3 regions of the Bacteroides sp. OM08-11 genome follow, and region 2 is predicted to be linked to each of the others. Evidence: riboswitches for the same ligand, from Rfam matches in the RefSeq annotation. Region 2 holds a riboswitch; each other region holds the start of a gene.

What was found. A riboswitch is a leader RNA that binds a small molecule or an ion and turns the genes downstream of it on or off. The one in region 2 is predicted to bind cobalamin.
Region 1: linked by a shared signal. The riboswitch ahead of DXC10_RS08755 (tryptophanase) and the one ahead of nrdD (anaerobic ribonucleoside-triphosphate reductase) in region 2 are both predicted to bind cobalamin.
Region 3: linked by a shared signal. The riboswitch ahead of DXC10_RS13710 (cobalamin biosynthesis protein) and the one ahead of nrdD (anaerobic ribonucleoside-triphosphate reductase) in region 2 are both predicted to bind cobalamin.

What each region holds. Positions count from the first base shown of each region.
Region 1 is NZ_QSTJ01000004.1:58,105-66,597, reverse strand. It holds gene DXC10_RS08780 (HU family DNA-binding protein) at 1-10, opposite strand, end outside; gene mutY (A/G-specific adenine glycosylase) at 186-1,226, shown strand; gene DXC10_RS08770 (single-stranded DNA-binding protein) at 1,297-1,758, shown strand; gene DXC10_RS08765 (gliding motility-associated protein GldE) at 1,782-3,113, shown strand; gene DXC10_RS08760 (4'-phosphopantetheinyl transferase superfamily protein) at 3,118-3,747, shown strand; gene DXC10_RS08755 (tryptophanase) at 3,757-5,130, opposite strand; cobalamin riboswitch at 5,405-5,611, opposite strand; gene DXC10_RS08750 (ATP-binding protein) at 5,933-7,732, opposite strand; gene DXC10_RS08745 (response regulator transcription factor) at 7,707-8,396, opposite strand.
Region 2 is NZ_QSTJ01000009.1:27,508-36,000, forward strand. It holds gene nrdG (anaerobic ribonucleoside-triphosphate reductase activating protein) at 1-76, opposite strand, end outside; gene nrdD (anaerobic ribonucleoside-triphosphate reductase) at 60-2,153, opposite strand; cobalamin riboswitch at 2,276-2,493, opposite strand; cobalamin riboswitch at 2,607-2,813, shown strand; gene DXC10_RS14455 (TonB-dependent receptor domain-containing protein) at 2,953-5,316, shown strand; gene DXC10_RS14460 (hypothetical protein) at 5,341-6,618, shown strand; partial or broken gene cobJ (precorrin-3B C(17)-methyltransferase) at 6,950-7,691, shown strand; partial or broken gene DXC10_RS16760 (precorrin-8X methylmutase) at 7,772-8,416, shown strand; gene cbiE (precorrin-6y C5,15-methyltransferase (decarboxylating) subunit CbiE) at 8,442-8,493, shown strand, end outside.
Region 3 is NZ_QSTJ01000008.1:40,485-48,977, reverse strand. It holds gene bioA (adenosylmethionine--8-amino-7-oxononanoate transaminase) at 1-2,241, opposite strand, end outside; gene nrdG (anaerobic ribonucleoside-triphosphate reductase activating protein) at 2,368-2,868, opposite strand; gene DXC10_RS13715 (anaerobic ribonucleoside triphosphate reductase) at 2,880-5,087, opposite strand; cobalamin riboswitch at 5,366-5,586, shown strand; gene DXC10_RS13710 (cobalamin biosynthesis protein) at 5,641-6,609, shown strand; gene DXC10_RS13705 (TlpA disulfide reductase family protein) at 6,771-7,871, opposite strand; gene DXC10_RS13700 (30S ribosomal protein S16) at 7,995-8,493, opposite strand, start outside.

The sequences.
Region 1 (8,493 bases), on a different contig from region 2:
CTTTAGTCATTTCTCTTAAAAAAAAATATTATTACTATTGTTTCCTAATTTTTTGGACTGCAAATATATAGCTTTTCCGTGGCTCTAAAAAATATATTTCGGACAATTTTCTAAAAAAGTCGCGGCATTAAGTTTTCTTAGACTGAAAAACAGTACTTTTGTCTTCTTAAAATGCTGTTTTCAACATGAGTATATTGACTGAAACATTGCTGGATTGGTATGAGGAAAACAAGCGTGAACTACCTTGGCGGGAGACTACTGATCCTTATCAGATATGGATATCTGAAATTATTCTGCAACAGACCAGAGTGGTGCAGGGGTATGATTATTTCCTTCGTTTTATACGTCGTTTTCCCGATGTAGAAGCTTTGGCTTCAGCTTCGGAGGATGAAGTGATGAAGTATTGGCAGGGACTGGGTTATTACTCTCGTGCCCGTAATTTGTATGCTGCTGCTAAGAGTATGAATGGTGTCTTTCCCAAAAAATATCAGGAAGTACGGGCATTGAAGGGAGTAGGAGACTATACGGCCGCCGCGATTTGTTCTTTTGCTTACAATCAACCTTATGCGGTGGTTGATGGTAATGTGTATCGGGTACTTTCTCGCTATTTTGGTATTGATACTCCTATAGATTCTACGGAAGGGAAAAGGCTGTTTGCAACTTTGGCAGACGAAATGTTGGATAAATTACATCCTGCCATTTACAATCAGGCCATAATGGATTTCGGAGCTATTCAGTGTACGCCGCAATCTCCTAATTGTATGTTTTGTCCTTTGGCAGACAGTTGCTCGGCTCTGGCAAAAGGCCAGGTGATGAAATTACCTGTAAAACAACATAGAACGAAAACGAGCAATCGCTATTTTAATTATATATATGTACGCATGGGTGCGTGTACTTTTATACATAAACGAACGGAAAACGACATTTGGAAAAACCTGTTCGAACTGCCGTTGATAGAGACAGAGGCAGATTTATCGGAAGAAGACTTTGTGAAAAGTTCTCAGTTCCGTTCACTTTTTGCAGAAGGAGAGAAACCCGAAGTCCGTTCTATTCTCCGGAATGTGAAACATGTTTTGTCACACCGGGTGATTTATACGAACTTTTATGAAGTGGTTTTGCCTGAAACGTCACAATCTTTTTCGGGTTATCAATGTATCAGAACCGAAGATTTGGGACAATATCCGATATCACGTCTGGTACATGCATTCATTGAGAAATATGTATAAAAGTTGTCTGTATTCTTGCATGATGTTGTTATTCTCGTTAATTTTGGCAGCAAATTAAAATAACAAGCTTATGTCAGTAAATAAAGTGATATTGTTGGGAAATGTCGGTAGGGATCCAGAAGTGAGGTATCTTGATAGTGGTGTGGCTGTTGCAACTTTATCTTTGGCTACTACCGAAAGAGGGTATACTTTGCAGAATGGAACTCAGGTTCCGGATCGTACGGAATGGCATAATCTCGTTCTTTGGCGCGGACTGGCAGAAACAGCAGAAAAGTATGTGCATAAAGGGGACAAACTTTATGTAGAAGGTAAAATACGTACCCGTTCTTACGATGACCAGACAGGTGCTAAACGCTATGTCACAGAGATTTTCGTAGATGTAATGGAAATGTTGTCACCTAAAGGTGCCACAGTGCCGGGAACGGCTCCATATACCCCTCAGGCTGGTATGGGCGGACAATCTGCAACTCAGCAACCTATCCCGCAAAATGCTCCTGCGCAAGATAATTCAACGGACGATTTACCGTTCTAATTGTTTAACTAAAACCAAATTCTTTGGACCCAGACGCTTATTTATGCCAATTGGCAGATGTTTTTAACGGTATATCCGTACATGCTCCCTCTATTTCGGCTGTTATAGCTATTATTTTGGCGAGTTTGCTTTTACTTGTTTCCGGTTTTGCTTCGGCTTCCGAAATTGCTTTTTTCTCACTCTCTCCATCAGACTTGAGTACTATTGAAGAGGGAAAACACTCTTCAGATAAGAAAATCCGTAATTTGTTGGATGATACGGAACGGTTGTTGGCTACAATATTGATTACGAACAATTTTGTAAACGTAACCATTATCATGCTTTGTAACTTTTTCTTTATGAATGTAGTTCAATTTCATTCGGTGATTGCCGAGTTTATTGTGCTGACGGTTATTCTTACTTTCTTGTTACTGCTTTTCGGTGAAATTATGCCGAAGATCTATTCTGCGCAGAAAACGTTGGCTTTCTGTCGTTTTGCTGCTCCTGGTATTATGGTTTGCCGTTCCATATTCTATCCGCTATCTTCTTTGTTGGTACGTTCCACTTCTTTCCTGAATAAACACTTTGTACGCAAAAATCATAATATCTCGGTAGACGAATTGTCTCATGCATTGGAATTGACGGATAAAGCGGAACTTTCTGAAGAAAATAATATATTGGAAGGTATTATACGTTTTGGTGGTGAGACAGCTAAAGAAGTTATGACCTCTCGTCTGGATGTAGTCGATCTGGAAATACGTACCCCTTTTAAAGAAGTTTTGAAATGTATTGTAGAAAATGCTTATTCGCGTATTCCGATATATGCGGAAACACGTGATAATATTAAGGGAGTGTTGTATATCAAAGATTTGCTTCCTCATTTGAATAAAGGCGATAATTTCCGTTGGCAGTCATTGATACGTCCGGCCTATTTTGTTCCCGAGACTAAAATGATTGATGACTTGTTACGTGACTTTCAAGCGAATAAAATTCATATTGCTATTGTGGTGGATGAGTTTGGAGGTACATCGGGTATTGTCACGATGGAGGATATCATTGAAGAAATTGTCGGTGAGATACGTGATGAATATGATGATGAAGAACGTACGTATGCAATTCTTAACGACCATACCTGGGTGTTTGAAGCGAAAACGCAATTGACGGACTTCTATAAGATAACCAAAATAGATGAAGAAACCTTTGATGAGGTGGCTGGCGATGCCGATACTCTGGCAGGGCTGTTGCTTGAGTTGAAAGGAGAGTTTCCTGCACTTCACGAGAAAGTTACTTATGACCGTTATGAGTTTGAAGTTCTCGAAATGGATAACCGTCGTATCTTGAAAGTGAAATTCACAATCAATTCAACTCTTGACTGATAACGTGCCTCTTTTTTTTCAAAATACAGAATTTGCCTGCCGGTGGGGCATTTGGAAAATGGATGAAACACTGGAAGAATTGCTTGTTTGTCTTCCTCATCAGGAATATTACAGGCAAAGTATGCAACGGTTTGCTGCCGGTCATCGTCGTTTGGAATGGTTGGCAGTTCGTGTGTTACTGTATACTTTGTTGGGAGAAGAAAAAGAGATTGCTTATTATTCCAACGGTAAACCTTATTTGCCGGACAATTCTGCTTCTATCAGTATTTCGCATACCAAAGGATATGTTGCAGTACTGTTGGGACCACCGGGGAATGAGGTTGGAATCGATATTGAGCAATACGGTGAACGGGTGAGGCGTGTATCGCATAAATTCATGCGTGATGATGAAATTCCGGAAACATTTCAGGGAACTGATATTTGGTCTTTGCTGCTTTACTGGTCGGCAAAGGAAACGATGTTTAAATGTATGAATGCTTCCGAAGTCGATTTCCGGGAACATTTGCGTATTTTCCCATTTACGGTAGACCGACAAGGCATTTTCTCCGCTGAAGAATATCGTACAGCAGAGAAAATGCACTATTCAATTCATTATTATATATATCCGGATTTTGTACTGACTATGAGTCTGTAAAATCACTGTTTACAGTCTTTCTAACTGTATGGTGAAGTGGCGCATCAATGGAGCTTCCCATGCGATACGTATTCCATGCTTAATGCTTTCGCGTTTATCATATACGTTTTTCAGGGCGGCAGCCACCACATTCATGTGATTGTCGGTATATACCCGGCGAGGAATAGCCAAACGCAACAAATCCAAGCCGTCGAAGCGGTTTTCACGAGTAACGGGGTCACGGTCGGCAAGCAGATAACCGATTTCGCAACCACGGATACCAGCTTCCAGATACAGTTCAATGGTTAAGGTTTGTGCCGGAAATTCTTCTTTGGGAACATGAGTCAGAACTTTGGGGGCATCTACAAAGATGGCGTGACCTCCTGCCGGACGTTGGTAAGGTATCCCGTATTCATCCAACTTTTGAGCCAGATATTCCACTTGGCGTATACGGGTTTCGAGGTTATCGAATTCTGTGTTTTCATCCAGACCGATGGCAAGCGCATTCATGTCACGACCATTCATACCACCATAAGTGAGGTATCCTTCAAATTGTACACAAAAACTTTTAGCCCCTTCATACCAGTCTTTCCGGCGGGTAGCGATAAATCCACCCATGTTTACGATACCATCCTTTTTGGCACTCATGGTCATACCGTCAGCAAGGGTAAACATTTCACGAGTAATCTCTTTAATGCTTTTTTCGCTATAGCCGTCTTCTCTCATTTTTATAAAATAAGCATTTTCGGCAAAGCGTGCAGAGTCGAATAATACAGGTTTGCCATACTTATCTGCAACAGCACGAACTTCGCGTAGATTTTGCATGGAAACGGGTTGCCCGCCGGCCGTATTGTTGGTGATAGTAACAATGATAAACGGGATACGGTCATTGTGTTCCTGCAAAGCTTTTTCCAGTTTAACCGGATCTACATTGCCTTTGAATGGAATTTCCAGTTGTGTTTGTTTGGCTTCGTCAATGGTACAGTCCAATGCCGTTGCTTTACGTCCTTCTATATGTCCTTTGGTAGTATCGAAGTGAGAATTTCCGGGAACGATGTCTCCCTCGTGAACCAAATAGGAGAACAGTACATTTTCTGCAGCGCGTCCCTGATGGGTGGGGATGATATATTCAAAACCCGTCAGACGGGTGATGACTTCTTTTAGTTTGAAGAAGGAAGTGGCACCGGCATAACTTTCATCACCCAACATCATTCCTGCCCATTGACGGTCGCTCATGGCACCCGTACCGGAGTCGGTGATGAGGTCGATATAAACTTGTTCCGATTTGAGTTGAAAGACGTTATAGTGGGCTTCTTTCAACCATTGTTCACGTTCTTGGCGGGTACTTTTACAGATAGGCTCCACCATTTTGATTTTCCATGATTCGGCAAATGGGATTTCCATAATCTTTTCTTTTTAGTATTTGACAATAGGTCATTGAAAAGTAGGTTAATTACTTTTTGTGTGCCGAATATAATTATAAAATAGCTATAAAACAATATTTGATCTTACTTTTTGTAAAATAAATGTCCGGGCGAAATCACTTCGACCGGACACTATTCAAATAAACTTGGCAGAGTTTATTGTAATTTTACTTTCTCTGAATCAGGTTTGATGAATGAAATGATGTGGACGATTTGTCCGGCTTCATTAGACTCAACGCTTTTTCCTCGAAAGCAATGATAAATGGTTGCATGGCAGGTCTTCTGACTCGTTTCTGTTACAAACACCTTCCCGGAAGCATGCTTCCAGTGGTATAGAGAGTTGTTGTCTGTAACATTGCATGAAACTTACAGCAGCGGGACTGTTCAGGATTTGCACCTGATTCCCTTTTAATTGCCATCTTTGAAAGAAAAAATGGCAAACCAATGCGTTGCAAAGATAAGAAGAATTTGGGAGAAAACAAGTTTATGAATATATTAAATGTCAGTGGGATGATACCGTTGGAAAGATGGTACAAATCCGTTCATAAGATAGTTTTTGTACGCTAAAGGAGATATTAACCTCATAATTAAGCTTCGTCTCAACCGCCGGGATATATATCTTGGCGGCTAAGATGGCCATCTCGGCAGCTGAGATTTGCATCTCGGCTGCTAAGATATAGTTTATCTTTAGGATGGTGTGCTTTTCTCCTGATGAGAATATATATTTATCAGCAGATTGATATACGTTTTTCAATATAGTGGGGTATATTGCCTGATATGCATCAGTATTTCTCTTTAGCCAATGTGAACACGAACTCCAGTCCTCCGCCTTGGCTGTTCTTGGCGGATATTGTTCCTCCATGTATGATGACGGCGTTTTTTACGATAGCCAATCCTAGTCCGGTACCTCCAAGTTTGCGTGAACGTCCTTTGTCCACCCGGTAGAAACGTTCGAACAGGCGGTTCAAATGTTCTGGTGATACGCCTACTCCGGTATCGGCAAAACTGAAATAATAAAAGTTCTCATCTTCACGGAAACAGCTGATATGGATGTGGATATGCGTTCCCGCATATGCAATGGCGTTATCCGTCAGATTACGGAAAATGGAATAGAGAAGAGAATAATTGCCTCGCAGTTGTATGTTGGGTTTTAAGGAATTGACAACAGTTATTTGTTTTTCTTCCAACTCTAAAGATACTTCGTTGACGATGTTGGTCACCAGCATGCTGATGTCCACTTTCTCCATGTCGATCATATTGGCGGCTTCGTCCATGCGTGTCAATACCGAAATGTCCCGTAGCAGACGGCTCAGACGGTTACTTTGAGCATAGCATCGTTCCAAAAAAGTCTGCATTTTCTCTCGGGAGATGGTTTCATTGTTTACAATGGTTTCCAAATATCCCTGAATGCTGCTTACGGGCGTTTTCAATTCGTGGGCGATGTTCTGAGTCAGTTGCCGTTTCATCCGTATCTGTTCTTCTTCCAGAGTAATATCATTGATGGAAATCTCGAAACTTAAATCCTGAAAGATAATACACTCCACAATAAAGATGCGTCCGTTTTTATTGATATTGACGGACATGCGTTTCTCTTCCTTGCCGGACGGACGTTTTTGTGCCTTGTTGATGAAATCCGTAAGTTTCTGGAATTCACAGATAGCGAAGATTTCTTCCGTTGTTTGCAGGTTGGAGTCAGAAATCAGATTGCTGTATTGGGTGAACAGATTGTTGACAAGTATTTCTTTTTTGTCTTTGGTGAATACCCCTAAACCTTCGCGTGAGGTCTGCAAGTGGGTAATCAGCTTTTCACGTTCGATGTATAAGGCTTCCTTCGTCTCACGTAGACGCTTGTATATCTGGATGATATGTTGGGATATTTCTCCCAATTCATTGTGTGGAAATGCTGATTGCATATCCATTTCTACAGGCTCGTTTTTATCGGCGCGTTTGGCAAACTCGCGTAGATGATTGATTGCTGTTCCGAGCTTGGAGGTGAACTTGTAAAAAACGAACATTAACAGCAGCGTTACAATGACGGTAAACCATATGTAGTGTGGATCTGCTGCCAGGCTGTTTATCAGATTGACATTGTAAGGCAATGCCGAACGGATAATATAGTTTTTATAAAGTGTGGCAGAATAGAAATAGGGCATTCCGGTAGTCTCGGAAGTTCGGCGCAAGTCGTATCCTTTTCCGCTTTTTAATGCGGTTTGTATTTCCTGGCGATTGATGTGGTTGTTGAATTGGCTGTGATTGATTTTATTGTAACTGTCGTACAATACGTCTCCGTGCAAATCCACAATGGTGACACGCAGGTCTCCGGCTATATATCGGGATGTGTAATTATCCAGCAGGGGAGTCCACAGGCTGTCGGGAATGTCCCGTATCTCTTGCTGCAGGCGTTCGTTGTAGTCTTGAAGTTGCGTGTCAAGTAATTCTACCTTGTATTCTTTTTCCCGTTGATACTGATAAGCGATGAAACAAATGGCGAATACAAGAAACAACGAAATTACCGAAAGGAATAACTTCCGGCTGAAAGACAAAAAATGTCCATCGTTATTCTGCTTCGAAACAATATCCATATCCTAAACGAGTTACAATGCATTTACCATAAATACCGATTTTTTTGCGCAGACGGGTAATGTTTACGTCGATGGTACGGTCTAGAACATATACCTCGTCACTCCAGATACGACCCAAAATGTCTTCACGGGAGAATACACGTCCTTTGTTTTGCAGTAATAGGAGTAGAATTTCGAACTCTTTTTTGGTGAGTGGGGCTTCTTCTCCATTTATACTTACTTTCTTTTTGATGATGTCCAGCACCAGTGTCTGGTAAACGAGCTGTTCCGGTATGTGCTCCGTTTCCTCCTGTTGTGTACGGCGTAACACGGCTTTGACGCGTGCAGCCACTTCGCGTAACGAGAATGGTTTGGATATATAGTCGTCGGCGCCCAGGTTGAACCCTGTTACCGTGTCGTTTTCTGTATCTTTGGCTGTAATGAATATGATGGGGACTTTGGCGGTCTTTTTATCCTTCTTCAGCATACTTGCCATTTTAAATCCGGAAATTTCCCCCATCATTACATCCAGTAATAAAAGATTATAGCTACTGATGTCCATCTTCAGGGCTTCTTCGGCAGAATTGGCCGTATCTACTTCGTAACCTTCGTTCTCCAGGTTGAACTTTAAGATTTCGCACAAATCTTCTTCATCGTCCACTACTAAAATCCGGTAATCGTTCATTGCATTTTTATTTATATGTGATGTGGAACTGACAGTTCCTTTATCACAAAGTTAAACTTTATTTCTTTTCTTCGACAAAAGTGCAGTGATTTTGTTA
Region 2 (8,493 bases):
TGGAAATATTGATTGCCAACGTCACCTCATCCGGTATTTCTTGAAAAACGATATCATAATCAGTGTAGCGGAGCATAATATCTTCGTGCAGCCTCCTTTTGCCGTGGTTGTGAGAAATTACTTACGCGTTTCATATAACCTATTATACGAGTCAGATAATCAACATTATTACTATGGCACTTCGGACACTCTTTCAGGTATCTTTTATCTATATGCTGGCAATCGTTACAAATTGTATTCGGAATATTGAAAGTAAAGTAATTACATCCTTCACTTGCAGCCACACGAAGTAATTGCCTATATTGTTCCTTGCTCAAATGTTCCTCCAAATTCATGTGCAGTGCCGAGCCACCCGTCAAATGTTCTATATAACGACGACCATGCAGACGGAACTTATCTACGATATTCAGCGAAGTATCTTCCACAATGTAAAAATAGCTGTTATAACAATCACGGAATGTCTCGAAACCAGCTTCTTTATCCCATTTGGCATGTTTCACACCCACATTTTCAGCAGGAATCATTTCACAGTTGAATAACAAATCTTTTGTACGATATTTCTTATTATATTTTTCAATAATACTCAATATTTCCTGTACAAAAGCTTCATACTTGGGATTGTCATTAATATCTATACCCATAAATTGCGCAGCTTCCACCAAACCATTCACACCGATTGTCAAATATTGACGTCCCATATTGATATAACCGGCATCAAACAATGGAAGCATACCCTTGTTTTGTAGTTGTTTCAGGTTCTCATTGTAAGCTATCTGTACTTTATGAACAAGATCCACAACTTCTTCGAGAAAGAAATGGTAAATCAAACCGGATTTTACGGCATGTTGTATACAACGGTTCAAGTTTATCGTCAACACACTTTTTGAACCGGTAGATACACCACCTGCCCCCAAAGTATAACTAAATCCATTATCTTGAATTTCGTTACGCAAACGGCAGCAGCTGCTCAGAGAATCGGCATTATCACTCATATAGGTAAAGAACGAATGTCCTTCAGCATACATTTCTGCCGTGAAATCACCATACTCCTTATCCAATACATCTCCATCTTTTGTTAGTAGCGCCATGGTTTCTACCGGGAAGGTAAGTACTGTTTTAGTACGTTCCTTATTGAACCATTTCATAAATCGTTTCTGCAACCAACTTAATGAGCTCCAGTCAGGTTTACTACCGTCTGGAAATACAAAATGTTCAAAAAGGCTATTGAAATAATATTTATCATAATAAGCTACGTTCCAGAATACAGCCTGAAAATTCCGGGCACCCGTGGGCTGATTAATGGAATAGACCACTTGTTCGAAACAATCCGTAATTACTTTGTCTATTGTTCGTTGCCTGGTAGAGAGATCTACAACTTTATCAGCATGTTTATAATAATCTTTACCGAATTCTTTACCAACAAAATAATTCATATACATCAGAAACTCCGGTGTGGCACAAGCTCCGCTTAACATGCTGGATACGATAAACACCATATTGATAAAACCTCCACAGAAAGATTTCAAATTTGTAGGTGCCGTTGAATTACCACCGATCGACATAGTGCCACTTATCAGCCATGGATACATGGTGATACTTGCACAATAATTCGCCAGACTGGTTTCATCATTTTTATATATAAAGTGGTTATTCAGTAATTCAATATAACGGTCAGAGATTTCTTTGCCATACATATCCTTCAGGCGATCAGTCAGCAGGCGACGATTTAAACGAATAAAATTAGCTTTAGGCAACTCACCGATTAAAGTAGCCACATTCTTATTCTCGACATTGGCGTTGGCATCATACTTACTTCCTGTGGCAGGATTGGAAGCATCGCAATAGTCCAACAAAAAACGAAGTTTATCACGTACTTCCCGATCTTCCAAATGTTTCTGGCGGTATAACATAAACGATTTGGCAACAGCATAATAATGTTCTGCCATCAATGCTACTTCTACTTGATTCTGAATTTCTTCTACACTGGCTCCGTCATTGATACTCACACGACTAAGTATATTGGTAATGACATCCTGTGTAGCAAAACTACCTACTGATAAAAATGCCTTACTGATGGCATTTTTGATTTTGTCGAGTGAGAATGCTTCTTTCTTTCCATCTCTCTTGACGATAAAAGTCTCTGAATTAATCATATCTATAATTTAAGATTTAAAAATTATTTACGATAAATTCAAACAACAATGCGCAGAATACAAGTAATAAAATGAATCTTCAGCGGACTCGTTCTATAGCTTTTCACCCGAAAGCATTGAATGAATGATCAGTAAAATATGGCAGGTCTTCTGACTGACTTCTGTTGCAACGCCTTCCCGGTTATTTTTATGACCAGTGGCTATAGATAGGTTACAACATTCCTCCACATAAGGGAGACAAAGCTTACAGCTACGGGGATAGTTCCTGACTTTCACAGGATTCCCTTTTAATTCCTCGTCATGCTAAGATGATTTGGAAACCATTTTCATAGGACAAAGATAACAAGAAAATTTGCAATGCAATGAAAAGAAGAAGAAAAAATATTAATACCTTTTTTCTGTAAGATAAAATATTTTAGAGAACTTATTTTTGCTCAGATATAGTTTTTTAATAACTTTGCAACACTTTTTGGTTTCGTTCCTTTCTGAATAACACGAAAAGAACGGTGAAAAGGGAATCAGGTGTAAGTCCTGAACAGACCCGCTGCTGTAAGTCCTTTTAATTCTTTGAATATACTTTGCCACTGTCTGCTAATCAAGATGGGAAGGCGTTTCAAAGATGGACAAGTCAGAAGACCTGCCAAAAATAACATAGTTTTAACGCTTTCGGGGAATAAAGCAGTAAAACAATGAGTCTGGTAATTCTTTATCATTCATAAAGAAATCATTTCTCTTTGTCTATACTCTTTTCTTTTCGGAAGCAAGTCAATGAATATTATGTATAAACTAACGACTTGAAATGAAATTCTTCACATACATTTTGTTTTGCATAACCTGCATGTGCCAAGTGGCAACAATGGCTCAAAATAAAGTAGTTTTATCAGGAACAGTTACCGACAGGCACGGCATTCCTCTTCCACAAGTAACAATTGCTGTTGAAAACACTACTATTGGAACATATACGGATGATAATGGCCGATATTCGCTACCCGTTACACCAGGCAAATATACTCTTGTTGTATCTTTTATCGGTTACCAGACATCGAAACGTACCCTCAATCTCCAACAAGATAAAAAAGTGAATTTTATATTAGAAGAGAATTCTGTTGTGCTCAACTCTGTTGAGGTATATGGAAAGAGCCGGACACAGAAAGTAAAAGAAGGAGCTTTTGCTGTCAATGCCCTCGATATAAAACCAATCATTAATTCTCTGAATAACCTTAATGATTTAGTGAACCGGACAACAGGTGTCAAGGTAAGAGAAGAAGGTGGAGTCGGTTCCGATTTCGACATGTCCATTAACGGGATGTCCGGTAATTCTGTACGTTATTTTTTGGATGGAATTCCACTTGATACGAAAGGAAGCGGTGTTTCATTGTCAAACCTGCCGGTAAATATTATAGACCGAATTGAAATATACAAAGGTGTAGTACCGGCTAACCTAGGTACAGATGCACTAGGAGGAGCTATCAATATCATCACCAAACAGGAAAAGAAAAACTATTTGGACTTATCCTATGGCATTGGTTCATTTCATACACATAAGGCAGACTTGAACGCACAATTTATAGAGTCCAAGACTGGGTTGATTATCAAACCGACCTTCGGAGTGAATTATTCCAAGAACGACTATACGATGAAAGATGTTGAAGTATGGGATGAAGACAGCCGTAAATATGTATTAGTGGATCGCAAACGCTTTCATGACGATTATTTCTCATTGTTGGGACAAATAGAAGTTGGCTTTACCAATAAATCATGGGCGGATGCTTTCTTCATATCCGGTTCATATTCCAAAGTTAATAAAGAATTACAAACGGGGTCTGTTCAGAGCAAAGTTTATGGTATGGCGGAACGGAATACGAATGCTTGGAATATGTCTGCACGTTATCGAAAAGATGATTTCATAATAAAAAACTTACAATTGAATGCACTTTTTTCACAGACTTGGGATCATTCGTTAACGGTAGATACCGCATATCGACAATATGACTGGAATGGTGATTATATTCAAAGTTCACGAAGTGAAATTATGGGACGGGGGCGACTGATGCGCCATTACAAACGTCCACTAACCATTGTACGTACCAATTTGGACTATCATTTAAATGACCATCACAGTCTTAATCTTAATTATTTGTTAAATCGTACGGGAAACAACAGATATGATGAAATTGATGCCGATTTCGAATCTACTAATGACGTATTATCCAAACATGTATTAGGCTTATCATACAGTCAATCTTTCTTTAATGAAAAAATGGAGAATATATTCTTCATAAAGGACTACGTCAATCACTTGAACATTAGACAAAATGATTTACCTAGCATCACAGGCTCTGATATTGTAAAAGGTTCACAAACCAAAAATTATTGGGGATATGGAATAGGTTCACGTTTTTCCATATTAGATCCTTTTTCTATTAAATTTTCTTATGAACATAGCGTCCGTTTACCTATTGCCCGTGAATTACTGGGTAATGGAACTACTATATATGCCAACGTAACCTTAAAACCCGAGAGTAGTGATAATATCAATTTAGGTATTTTTGGAACTTGGCATCCAGTCGATGGACATACCATTTATTATGAAGCCAATGGTTTTATTCGTTCCGTAGACGATTATATCCAAGCTGTCGTATCACCTAAGGAAGATGGAACCATGCAATATGATAATGTTCCGGCTGTACACATCAAAGGAATAGAAGGAGAAATACAGTATAACTGGCAGAATAGGTTACAACTTTCCGGAAACATCAGTTATCAGGATGCACGAGATCAGAAAAAATATAAAACAGATGGAAAACCCTCTGCTACTTATAATAACCGTATACCCAATCGCCCTTGGTTCTTTAGTAATACAGAAATAAATTATACTTTTCACAATCTGCTACTTCCCCAAAGTAAATTCCGTATGGGATGTAGTTATCAATGGGTACATTGGTTCTACCTTTCGTGGGAAACCTATGGTGCCATAGAAAGTAAAGCACGTATCCCGGCACAGCACATTTGTAATGCCGCTTTAACCTACTCATGGAAACAAGATAAATATAATATTTCTGTGGAATGTACTAACTTCCTAAACAAGACGCTATACGATAATTATAAATTGCAAAAGCCCGGTCGGACACTCTTTGCTAAATTCAGACTTTTTATTCATTAATTTATCACATAATAATAATTAAAAATGAAAGATTTGAGATTTTTAGTCGGCATGTTAGTCATGATGATGACCATTACATTCAGTGCTTGTTCGGATGATGAAAATCCGGCACCTATTCCTGATCCTGATCCGTCGGAAAACAGTTATCATTTTGATATTTGGATTGCCGTGGACAAACACGGCGGCATGGGACGTGATGTAAAGACTTTAGTCAGAAGTGTATCTTCTTTGGAAGCAGATCAACCAATCATAGACTTTGTGGGCGAAGGTACGGAAGTAAACTCCAAACTGACACTGGAAAACATAATTAAAGGTGCATATTATTATCAAGTGCCTGTAAGCGGTGACCGTTTCGGTAAATACACTTTATCAGATAATCAAATTAATATTATTCAAGAACAGAAATTCAAGAATAATGGTAACACATATTCTCCTCGTAAATACACCCACGCTTGGATGCCGGATAATAAATTGATCATTATGGCTGCCAATGGAGATGGTACAGAGATTATTTATACCCTGCTCGATGCTTCCAGCATGGAAATCCTTAAAGAAGGTACATTGGATATTCAAGTGCCAACAGGCTCAGCGTCGTTTACGACCAGCGGAATTTTGACCTATCGCGAGAAAGATAACAAGCTGATCTACTTCTATTACGGAAAAGCTAAAAAAGGCGCTTTAAACTCTACTGCATCAAAAGTGTTTACTGCTGTAATCAATGCTTCCACAATGGCTGTGGAAAGTAATATGCAAACTACCAAAATAGACGAAATGGTAGGTAGTGCTTATGGGGAATTGTTACAGAAATGTGTAGCTTTTGACGAAAGTGGCAACCTCTATCTCGCCAGTCTGTCAAATGATGCAGATAAAGTGGAAAGATCTCACCTGTTAAAAATAAAAGCTGGAGAGAAAGATTTTGATCCCGACTACGATGGTTTCAAGACTGATGGCAAATTGCTTTCCATTGAATATTTAGGTAATAATAAAGTACTTGCTTATGCCCGTGAAGATGAACTTGGTACCAGTATAGACAGCTATAGCCATTATTATGCAATCATAGACCTGACAAATAAATCATATACACGTCTCAGTTATAACGGAACTGATCTGCCATACAGTAGCGGACGTTTCTCCCAACGTACTGCCATAGCTGGTGGTAAAGCCTATATTGGTGTCAATCCGAAAGACAGTAATCCCTGTATTTATATCTACGATATTGCAACCGGTACTGTAACTAAAGGCAGGGAAATTGCAGAAGGTTACTATTTTGAACAGATCCGTGTCTTGGAAGATGAACAATAATTTCCTTTTGATGTTCTTACAACTTTCTCTTTTTACAGTTTGTATGGTGAAAGAGGAAGTTTTATAACAGCCGCCTTCTCGCTAGACTTCATATTGGCGAGAAGGCGGTTCTGCTATCGATACACTTCGATATTACTGTATATGGAGCATAATAGTAGAAATACTGTATCCATGACAGGGTTAGTATTAAGTATCCATTATCTGCGGAAGAAAAAACGTTATAAAGGAAAATAGCCGTTTCTCAAACTTACTTCCATTCTGTGGAAAGTTTTGTTTTCATGTGAAGAATATGCCAAATAGAACGTATATTTGCATACCAATATAATGATATATGAAGCAACCTAAAATAATTGTTGCCGGACTTGGCCCGGGCAATAAAGAAGATATTACACCTGCCGTGCTTACGGCTTTGCAAGAAGCGGACGTAGTGGTAGGATATAAATATTATTTCCGGTTTGTAACTCCTTATCTCCGCCCTGAAACCGAATGTGTGGATACCGGTATGAAGCGGGAACGTGTCCGTGCAGAGCAAGCCTTTGAACTGGCAGAGCAAGGAAAAACGGTATGTGTCATCAGTTCCGGTGATGCGGGAATTTACGGTATGACGCCGCTTATTTATGAAATGAAACGGGAACGCAGCAGTGCTGTGGATATAGTTTCTTTGCCGGGTATCAGTGCTTTTCAGAAGGCAGCCGCTCTATTAGGGGCGCCGGTCGGTCACGACTTCTGTGTTATTTCACTTTCCGACTTGATGACTCCCTGGGAATGTATAGAGAGAAGAATTATCGCTGCTGCGACAGCCGATTTTGTAACTGCCGTATATAATCCCAAAAGCGAAGGCCGTTACTGGCAACTATATCGCCTGAAAGAATTATTCCTACAAGAAGGTCGTTCTCCTCAAACTCCGGTAGGCTATGTACGCCAAGCGGGACGACCAGAACAGGAAGTACACATCACGACTCTGGAAGCTTTCAACCCCGAAGATATTGATATGTTTACAGTGGTACTTATAGGTAACTCACAGTCATACGAATGGAATGGGATGCTAATTACACCACGAGGATATTATAAAGATAGGGGGCAAAACGCTAAAGATGATCTTCAGAAACCTAAACATCATCTTCAGGGAGCAAAACATCATCTTCAGGCCAATAAAGGCCAGGACATCATGATACGTAGTTTCCGTACCATCGAAAAAGAATTAAAGAATAAAAATATTCCTCTTGACCATAAATGGGCGCTTTTGCATGCTATACATACCACAGCCGATTTCGAAATGGAGAACTTACTTCACACGGATACCGGTGCCGTAGCTTCCCTTTATCAGGGTATTGCCGAAGGTCGTATCCGTACAATTATCACTGATGTGACAATGGTTGCCAGTGGTATCCGTAAGGGGGCTTTAGAGCGACTCGGTGTAGAGGTAAAATGCTATCTCGGTGATCCTCGTACGGTATCATTGGCTGCAGAGAAAGGTATTACACGTACTCAGGCTGGTATTCGCCTTGCGGTAGAAGAACACCCTGATGCTCTTTTTGTATTTGGTAATGCACCTACAGCATTAATGGAACTCTGTGATTTGATACGTAAAGAGAAAACGTATCCTGTCGGAATAATAGCTGCACCTGTAGGCTTTGTACATGTGCAGGAGTCCAAACACATGGTAAAACCATTTAAAGAAATACCGAAAATCATAGTGGAAGGGCGTAAAGGGGGAAGTAATCTTGCCGCAACATTGGTAAATGCCATACTTTGCTATAATGATGCGGAACAGTTACAGCCGGGAAGGGATGTCTGAAGTCCTGTTATAAAATAAGAGTATAATGGAGCAGAAGTTTATAATTATAGGGATGGATGATAATCCGGAACCTTTTT
Region 3 (8,493 bases), on a different contig from region 2:
TGGCAGGTGACGGGCAGGTTCCAGCTCTTCTTTCAGTTGTGCTTCGATACGTGATACTTTTTCTTTCCAGTTATATTCACCGGATGTCAGTAATTTCACTGAAGCACATGCCACGGCACATGCCAATGGATTTCCCATGAAAGTAGGGCCGTGCATAAATGCTCCCGGAGCATGGTTAGAAATGGCATCGGCCACTTCATTTGTTGCCAGTACCGCAGACAGTGTCATATATCCTCCCGTCAGTGCTTTACCAATACACATGATGTCCGGTTCTGTCCCCGCATGTTCCCAGGCAAACAGTTTCCCTGTACGTCCGAATCCGGTTGCTATTTCGTCAAAGATGAGCAATAAACCATGTTTGCGGCACAACTCTGCCGCTTCACGCAAGTATTGAGGATGATAGAACCACATACCTCCTGCTCCTTGTACAATGGGTTCCAGTATAAGTGCCGCCAACTCTCCGGAGTGTTGTTCTATCGTTTCTTTCAATGGAACGATATCTCGCGGATCCCATTCCCCGTCATATCGCGAACGAGGTTGCGGTACGAAATACCGGACGGGTAATGCCGAACCAAACAGGGAGTGCATACCTGTCACTGGATCACATACGGACATGGCATTCCAAGTATCTCCGTGGTAACCACTGCGTATGGTCACAAAATTGGTCTTCTGCTTCAACTCGCTTTGCGATGGGGTGGCTTGGCTTTTCGCAACCCAATACTGTACCGCCATTTTCAGAGCTACTTCCACCGCTACCGATCCCGAATCCGCATAGAATATTTTTTGCATGGAAGGAGGAACCAAAGGCAACAGTAATTTACCGAGTTCTATCGCCGGATCGTGGGTTAGTCCGCCAAACATTACGTGCGACATTTTTCCGAGTTGTTCCTCTGCCGCTTTGTTTAATGCCGGATTGTTGTATCCATGTACGGCACACCACCATGACGACATACCTTCGATAAGTGTTTGCTTGCCGTTCGGGGCTTGCGGCGTTTCAATGGTAATTGTTGCCCCTTCGGCATGCTTCACCTTATATACGGGCAGTGGATTGGTGGTCGATGTGTAAGGATGCCACAAATGTTCCCGGTCGAATTGCGAACCGTTGAACTGATATCCCGCTTCTTCAACCAGCTTTTTGTCTTCCGAAACCTTTGAGCCGAGAGTGGTCAACAAATCGCCTACGATGGCAGAATTAATTCCGATATAAAGAGATTTCTTTACCGCTTCTTTACTGAGTTGGGAACGTCCTCCCGCAAAACGAAGATAGGCTGTAGGATTGATAAAGCGGAAAAGGGCGATGGTAGTCAGTACTTCTTCTTCTGTTAGCGGTTGCTGATTTTCGAGCGGTGTGCCGGGGATAGGACTGAGTAAATTGATAGGAATGGATTGCACTCCCAATTTTTTCAAGGTGAAGGCAAATTCGATACGTTGTTCCATCGTCTCTCCCATACCGATGATGCCACCGCTACAAATATCCATACCTGCATTGCGGGCAGCCTGGAGCGTGTGTAGTTTTTCTTCCTGTGTGTGGGTACTGCATAAAGTAGGGAAATAAGAAGGTGCTGTCTCCAGGTTACAATGATATCGTGTAATGCCGGCTTCGTGCAGAACCCTTAACTCGTCCTCATCCAACAGGCCCAGTGAAGCACACAGCTGGATAGACGAGTGGCGGCGCATGTGGCGCACCGTATCGCAAAGTTGTTCAATTTGTTGGGATGAAGGTTTGCGTCCGCTGGTTACGAGGGAGAAACGGTTGACATCTTGTTGTTCATTGTATTGTGCCTGTTTCAGGCATTCTTCAGCGGGCAGCAGGTTGTAGATTTCGGCTTTCGTGTGGTAGTGGGCAGATTGTGCGCACCATTTACAATTTTCGGGGCATCGTCCTGATTTTGCATTGATGATGGAACACATGTCGAATTCGCGCGGCGCGCATGCGACGGTAATTTCGTGTGCGGCGGCGTACAGCGCTTCACGATCGGCCATATTGGCCAGCCAGACTGCTTGGTCGGGCGATATGTCTATGCCTGACAATATCTGGGCTTTTAATTCATTTGTAGTCATAATTTGGATATAATAGGGGAGAGTCTGAACCGAATTTTGCTTACGCAGCGAACTGTCTGCTACATTTTTCCGCAGGTAGCCAATCGTGACTTGGCGGCCTATGCTGGCAAATGCGGCATAAGTTTTCCGGCTCCAGCGGCGGAAGCGTATCGTCTTCTTATTGGCTTGTTTTTTATGCATGGTGTTCAGAATCCTTCGTTATAAATTCTTTTCGTGGCACAAATGTAGGAAAAATATTCTGATGGGATGCCGTCTATAGAAGTTAATTCAAAATTCACAAGAAAGACTTGCCGGGAAACTAAGCCGTTAAATTCCCGGATTGTAGTTGTAGTTCACGGTTTTGTTTGCTTTCAGTGACGCTTGTACGTCAATCAACCGTTGGTTACTGCTGCCACGGAAGTAAAGGCTCTCATCGCGTAGCTCTTTTCTGAATTTGCCGTCTACCAGCACATCGATATATTCCAGTAACTTTGCTTGCCGAGGGTTACGTAACAGATTTTCAAAGGTATATCCCGTATAACACCATATGTTTTTCCGGCTTTTGATTTTGATGGCCGATGCCAACTCTGTAAAACCTTCCGGCTGGAACATCGGATCACCGCCGCTGAAGGTCACATCCGCAAAATTGTCGGCAAGTACTTTTTTCAGGATCTCGTCCGTACTCATCCAGTATCCGCGATGGATGTCCCATGATTCGGGGTTGTGGCAGCCGGGACATCCGTTAGGACATCCGGCTGCATAAATAGCGGTACGGAAACCGGGACCGTCTACAGTAGTATCTTCTAATATGTCGAGAATAGAAATCATTTTTTCAACGATTAATGATGAGTGATACGGTCGTTTAACTCCGCAAGCTTGGCTTGGTTCCAACGATCGGTAGTACCTACCAGATAGCCAGTGATACGTTGTAACTTGTCGATATGTCTGCTTCCGCATTTCGGACATTCTTCCAGATTGGCAGTAGAATTTTCGTATCCGCAGTCCAGGCAACGGTTACGGTTGTGATTGACAGAGCCATAACCGATATTATAACGATCCATCATATCTACCACACGCATAATGACTTCCGGGTTGTGCGTGGCATCTCCATCCATCTCTACATAAAATATATGCCCGCCGCGCGTCAGTTCATGGTAGGGAGCTTCCACTTCAGCTTTATGACGGGCACTGCATTTGTAATATACAGGTACATGGTTGGAGTTGGTGTAATAATCACGGTCTGTGATACCCGGAAGGATACCGAACTTTTTACGGTCTATCCGGGTAAATTTGCCCGATAACCCTTCGGCCGGAGTGGCCAATATGCTATAATTATGCTGGTATTGGTCGGAGAACTGATTGCTGCGGTCGCGCATGTAGGTCACGATTTTGACTCCCAGCTCCTGAGCCTCTGTCGATTCGCCATGGTGTTTTCCAAGTAGTGCAACCAGACACTCGGCCAAACCGATAAAACCGATACCCAATGTACCTTGATTGATAACCGGGGCAATGCTATCGTTCGGTTTCAGCTTTTCGCTACCTATCCATAGGGCAGACATCAGCAAGGGGAACTGTTTGGCGAATGCAGTCTTCTGGAATTCCATACGTTCGTGCAACTGGCGTGCCGTAATCTCGAGCATGGAGTCCAACTTGGAGAAGAAGCGGGCGATGCGTTGTTCTTTATTCTCTATATCCATACATTCGATGGCAAGGCGGACGATATTAATTGTGGAGAATGAAATATTTCCACGTCCGATGGAGGTTTTCGGTCCGAAACGGTTTTCAAAAACACGTGTACGGCATCCCATTGTGGCTACTTCGTGTTCGTAGCGTTTGGGATCATCAGCTTTCCACTCCTCACTTTGGTTGAAAGTAGCATCAAGGTTCAGAAAGTTGGGGAAGAAACGGCGGGCGGTTACTTTGCAGGCAAGCTGATAGAGATCGTAATTACGGTCTTCGGGCAGATAACTTACTCCTCGTTTTTTCTTCCAGATTTGGATGGGGAAGATGGCTGTTTCTCCGTTTCCCACTCCTTGATAAGTACTTTTCAGCAATTCGCGGATGATACAGCGTCCTTCGGCAGAGGTGTCTGTACCATAGTTGATGGAGCTGAATACCACTTGGTTACCTCCACGGGAATGTATCGTGTTCATGTTATGGATAAATGCTTCCATAGACTGATGTACACGGGCTACAGTCTTGTTGACGGCATGTTGGACGATACGTTTCTCATCAGACAGTCCGTCCAAGGGTTGTGGCAGATAGTCCGTCAACTCCTTCTGATAAAGGTGGGAGTAATCCTTGCCATACAATTCCTCCAGGTTTTTGATTTCTTCAATATAACTTTTACGGACGTACGGAGCCAGATAGAAGTCAAAAGCGGGAATAGCCTGTCCGCCATGCATTTCGTTCTGAGCCGTTTCCAATGAGATGCAACCTAAGATACTGGCGGTTTCGATGCGTTTGGCAGGACGCGACTCTCCATGTCCGGCAGAGAAACCGTAGTTAAGGATACGATCTAACGGATGCTGTACACAGGTCAAGCTCTTCGTGGGATAATAATCTTTGTCGTGGATGTGCAGGTAGTTTTGGCTGACGGCATCCAGAACATCATCACTCAACAGGTAATCGTCTACAAACGGTTTGGTGGTTTCACTGGCAAATTTCATCATCATCCCCGCAGGAGTATCTGCGTTCATGTTGGCATTTTCACGAGTGATATCATTGGACTTGATATTGATGATTTCCAGAAAGATATCACGTGTCTTAGCCTTGCGGGCGATGCTGCGTTGATTGCGGTAAGCGATGTATTTCTGTGCGACATCCTTGCGGCTGCTTTTCATCAGTTCTACTTCTACCATATCCTGAATAGCTTCTACCGTCATCTGCGGCTCTCCTCTGAAAGAGATGTGATCGGTGATCTGATGAATTAACTGCAAATCTTCTCCTTTGTCCGTATGGAGCATGGCTTTACGAATGGCAGTCACTATTTTTTCTTCATTGAAACCGACAATACGTCCGTCACGCTTGATTACCGTTTGTATCATTACCGTTGCTTTTTTAGATTTTATTGTTTTACTTAATTGAGTGGACAAAGATATAATAGTTCTCTATATGATTTTCTTTTTGGAAAACTTTTGTGTGATTAAAAATGGTTAATATGTTGATAACCAAGTGTATTTGTTTGTTGAATGGAAAACTTTATTTTAAATGAGATGATTATAAGTAAACTTTAATGAAAATCGTATCATTCGATGATGTAAAATTGTTTTGAATTTATAAATGAAAAAAGAAAAGTCTACTTATGTGTTTTCAAATACTTTAGTTATATTTGTAGCGAATTGGTTTGCTTATGGCTTTCGCTATTTGCAATTAAAAGGGAAACGGGTGTAAGTCCCGTACAGTCCCGCTGCTGTAAGGTTTCATATTAAACATTTCAGTAATTACCTCCTGCCACTAATGGTTTTTCGATATTGGAGAATGATTGGGAAGGCTGCTCGAAATGGAAATCAAGTCAGAAGACCTGCCATTCTTTAGTGTTCTTTTGCTACTCGTGGGATAGAGCAGAAGGTGAATTTTTAATTTCAAAAAAGAACGATTATGGAAAAATTGTCTCCCCCGTTCAAAGTTGATATTGCAGGGACATTGTGGGCACCAGCTACATTGAAAGATGCATGGGCGCAGTATCAGAAAGGACAGATTAGTTTAAATACCTTGCAGGCCATCGAAAATGCTGAAATACGCAACCTTGTCGAACGTCTTAAATCCGAAGGAATGAAAGTCGTTACAGATGGAGGCTTTCGTAACCGTGATTTCCTTGAAGGCTGGGAAGGACTTGGCTATAAATCGCATACCGGTGATTTTGCATCCAAAGTTCTGGAATTGACCGGAAGGGTTAGCCTGTCGCATCATCCCATTCTTGATGATTATACTTTTCTGACAGGGATTGTTGTCGGGGATGTATTGGCGAAGCAGCATATACCATCTCCGGGAAAATTACTCACCAAAATTCTTCGTGAAATTGACGCTTTGCAGTTGGAACGGATTTATCCGGATATAAATGTATTGTCGGATGACTTGGCGGTAGCCTACAAGAATTTATTATCAGCACTCTATAATTTAGGATGTCGTTATGTGCAGTTTGATGGTGCGAAATCTCTTTTGATGGATGAGGCTGTCCGGCTGAATAACCGGGTGTTGCGTGAACGGCCGGACGGATTGTTTGTCGCTTTTCATGCAGCGACAGATATGCTGATACGGCTTCATGGAGCCGATGCATATTTTCTGAATTATGATTGCGGCATTTGCGACCGTAGCCGTCTGTTGTGGTTTGTCCGTGAAAAAGAAGCTGTATTTGGCTTTGTAATTTCCTATTATCCGGAAGAAGATGAGCTGGATGAGTTGCAGGCGAAAATAGAGGAAGTATTGAATTATATTCCATTGAAGCGCTTCACGCTTTGTCTGCCCGATGCGGATAGCCTTCTTCATCTTTCTGATACCGATGAAGAAAAACAGTGGCAGACGGTGAAACTGGGGATGGATATGGCAGAACGGATATTTTCTTTCTGAGATGCCACACCTTATGGAGGCAAATGCCACATCTTATGGGAGTAAATGGTGTATTTCATTGGAGCTAATCCTACATATATATACAAAAGCCTCGCATTAATTAATTTAATGCGAGGCTTTGATTATGTAGAGGGGCCGGCCTCTGTTTATCCGGCTTCCACTTATTTTATGACTTCCACTAATTTCTGTTGCAAACCGTCACCGTGCAAGCCGCGTGCAATGATTGTTCCGTCACCGTCAATCAATACGGTGTGGGGAATGCTGCTTACAGCATACAGTTTGGCACCTTCGCAATTCCAGTATTTCAAGTCAGACATTTGCGGCCATGTGATATTTAGCTTTTCGATAGCTTCTTTCCAAGAGTCGGCGCTTTGGTCTAAAGAAACACCTACAATCTCGAAATTCTTATTCTTGTATTGGGCGTATGCTTCTACCAGGTTAGGCATCTCGCGACGGCAAGGACCACACCAGCTCGCCCAGAAGTCAACGAGCACTACCTTACCTTTTCCAACGTAATCGGACAGTTTCACTGTCTTGCCTTCCGGTGTCTGCATTTCAAAATCTGTGAATTTCTGTCCTACAGCAGTAGCCTTCATCTTTTCAACGTTGTCTTTGATTTTGACGATGATTTCATCGTTTTCGTATGCGGCAGGAATTTGCGGCATCAACGGATCAAGATCGGCTACATCCATATAGTAGAAGTTCTGTTTCAGCAAATGTACACCTACCGGATTGGTGATGTTCTTCTGAATGCCTGCTTTGGTAACTTCCATCATCTTGTTTTCCAACGCCTCCATTTCTTTTCCTTTGGCTTCGCGTTGCTCGTCGGTCAAAGTTGTGTCGGACATCGAATTATAGATAGCCATCATCTGGCTGTTCAATCCATTGAGCTGGGTTCTGATTTCCTGATAGGCGTCATTGCTGGGAGTACCTGTTGCGGAATCTTCTTCTCCGGAAGTCAGTTTTACATTGATATTTCCGTTTTCGAGGAAGAAATCAATGGTCATCATACCGTCTTTGTCGGCAGCTTGGTAAGTGATGTAGCGGTTGACTGCGGTATCTTGAGCACCTTTGAAGGTAAAAGTTCCATTAGTGATGACGGCTGAATCCAATTTAACGGGTTGACGCCCTTGTATAGTTTGCAGATAAACAGTGTCGCCATCGGCAGCACCCTCTACAGTTCCGGTTACGGTGTAACCCTTGTTGCTGTTACAAGCTGCGAATACAGCGGCGACAGCGAGCAGATAAGTAATTTTTTTCATTGTTCATTCTTTTAATAAATAATTTTTGTAGGGGACAAAGATAATAATAAAAAATCCCCTCCGGCATAACCGGAGAGGATTTTATGTTTTGTTGTCCCATTTTTATAGGGATGCTGTGCTTTTTTATTCAGCGGGAGCTTCTTCAGCTGGAGCTTCAGTTGCTTCTTCAACCGGTGCTTCAGCAGCAGCCTTAGCAGCTTCTTCAGCAGCTTTCTTTTCGGCCAATGCTTTAGCTTTTACTTCATTTACTTTCTTTTCGGCTTCGAGACGTGCTTTTGCTTCAGCTTTTTTGGCTTCTTCTTCTTTAACCTTCAAAGCAGCCAAACCACTTTGTTTGTTGTTTTTCCAAGCTTCGAATTTAGCTTCTGCTTCTGCTTCGCCGAATGCACCTTTAGCTACACCACCAAGGAGGTGCTTCTTCATGTAAACACCTTCACGGGAAAGGATGTTGCGGACAGTATCGGTAGGTTGTGCACCTTTCAATACCCAGTCAAGTGCGCGGTCGAACTTCAAATCTACTGTGGCGGGATTGGTGTTGGGATTGTAAGTACCAATCTTCTCAATAAATTTACCATCACGTGGCGCTCTTACGTCTGCAATTACGATAGAGTAGAAAGCGTAG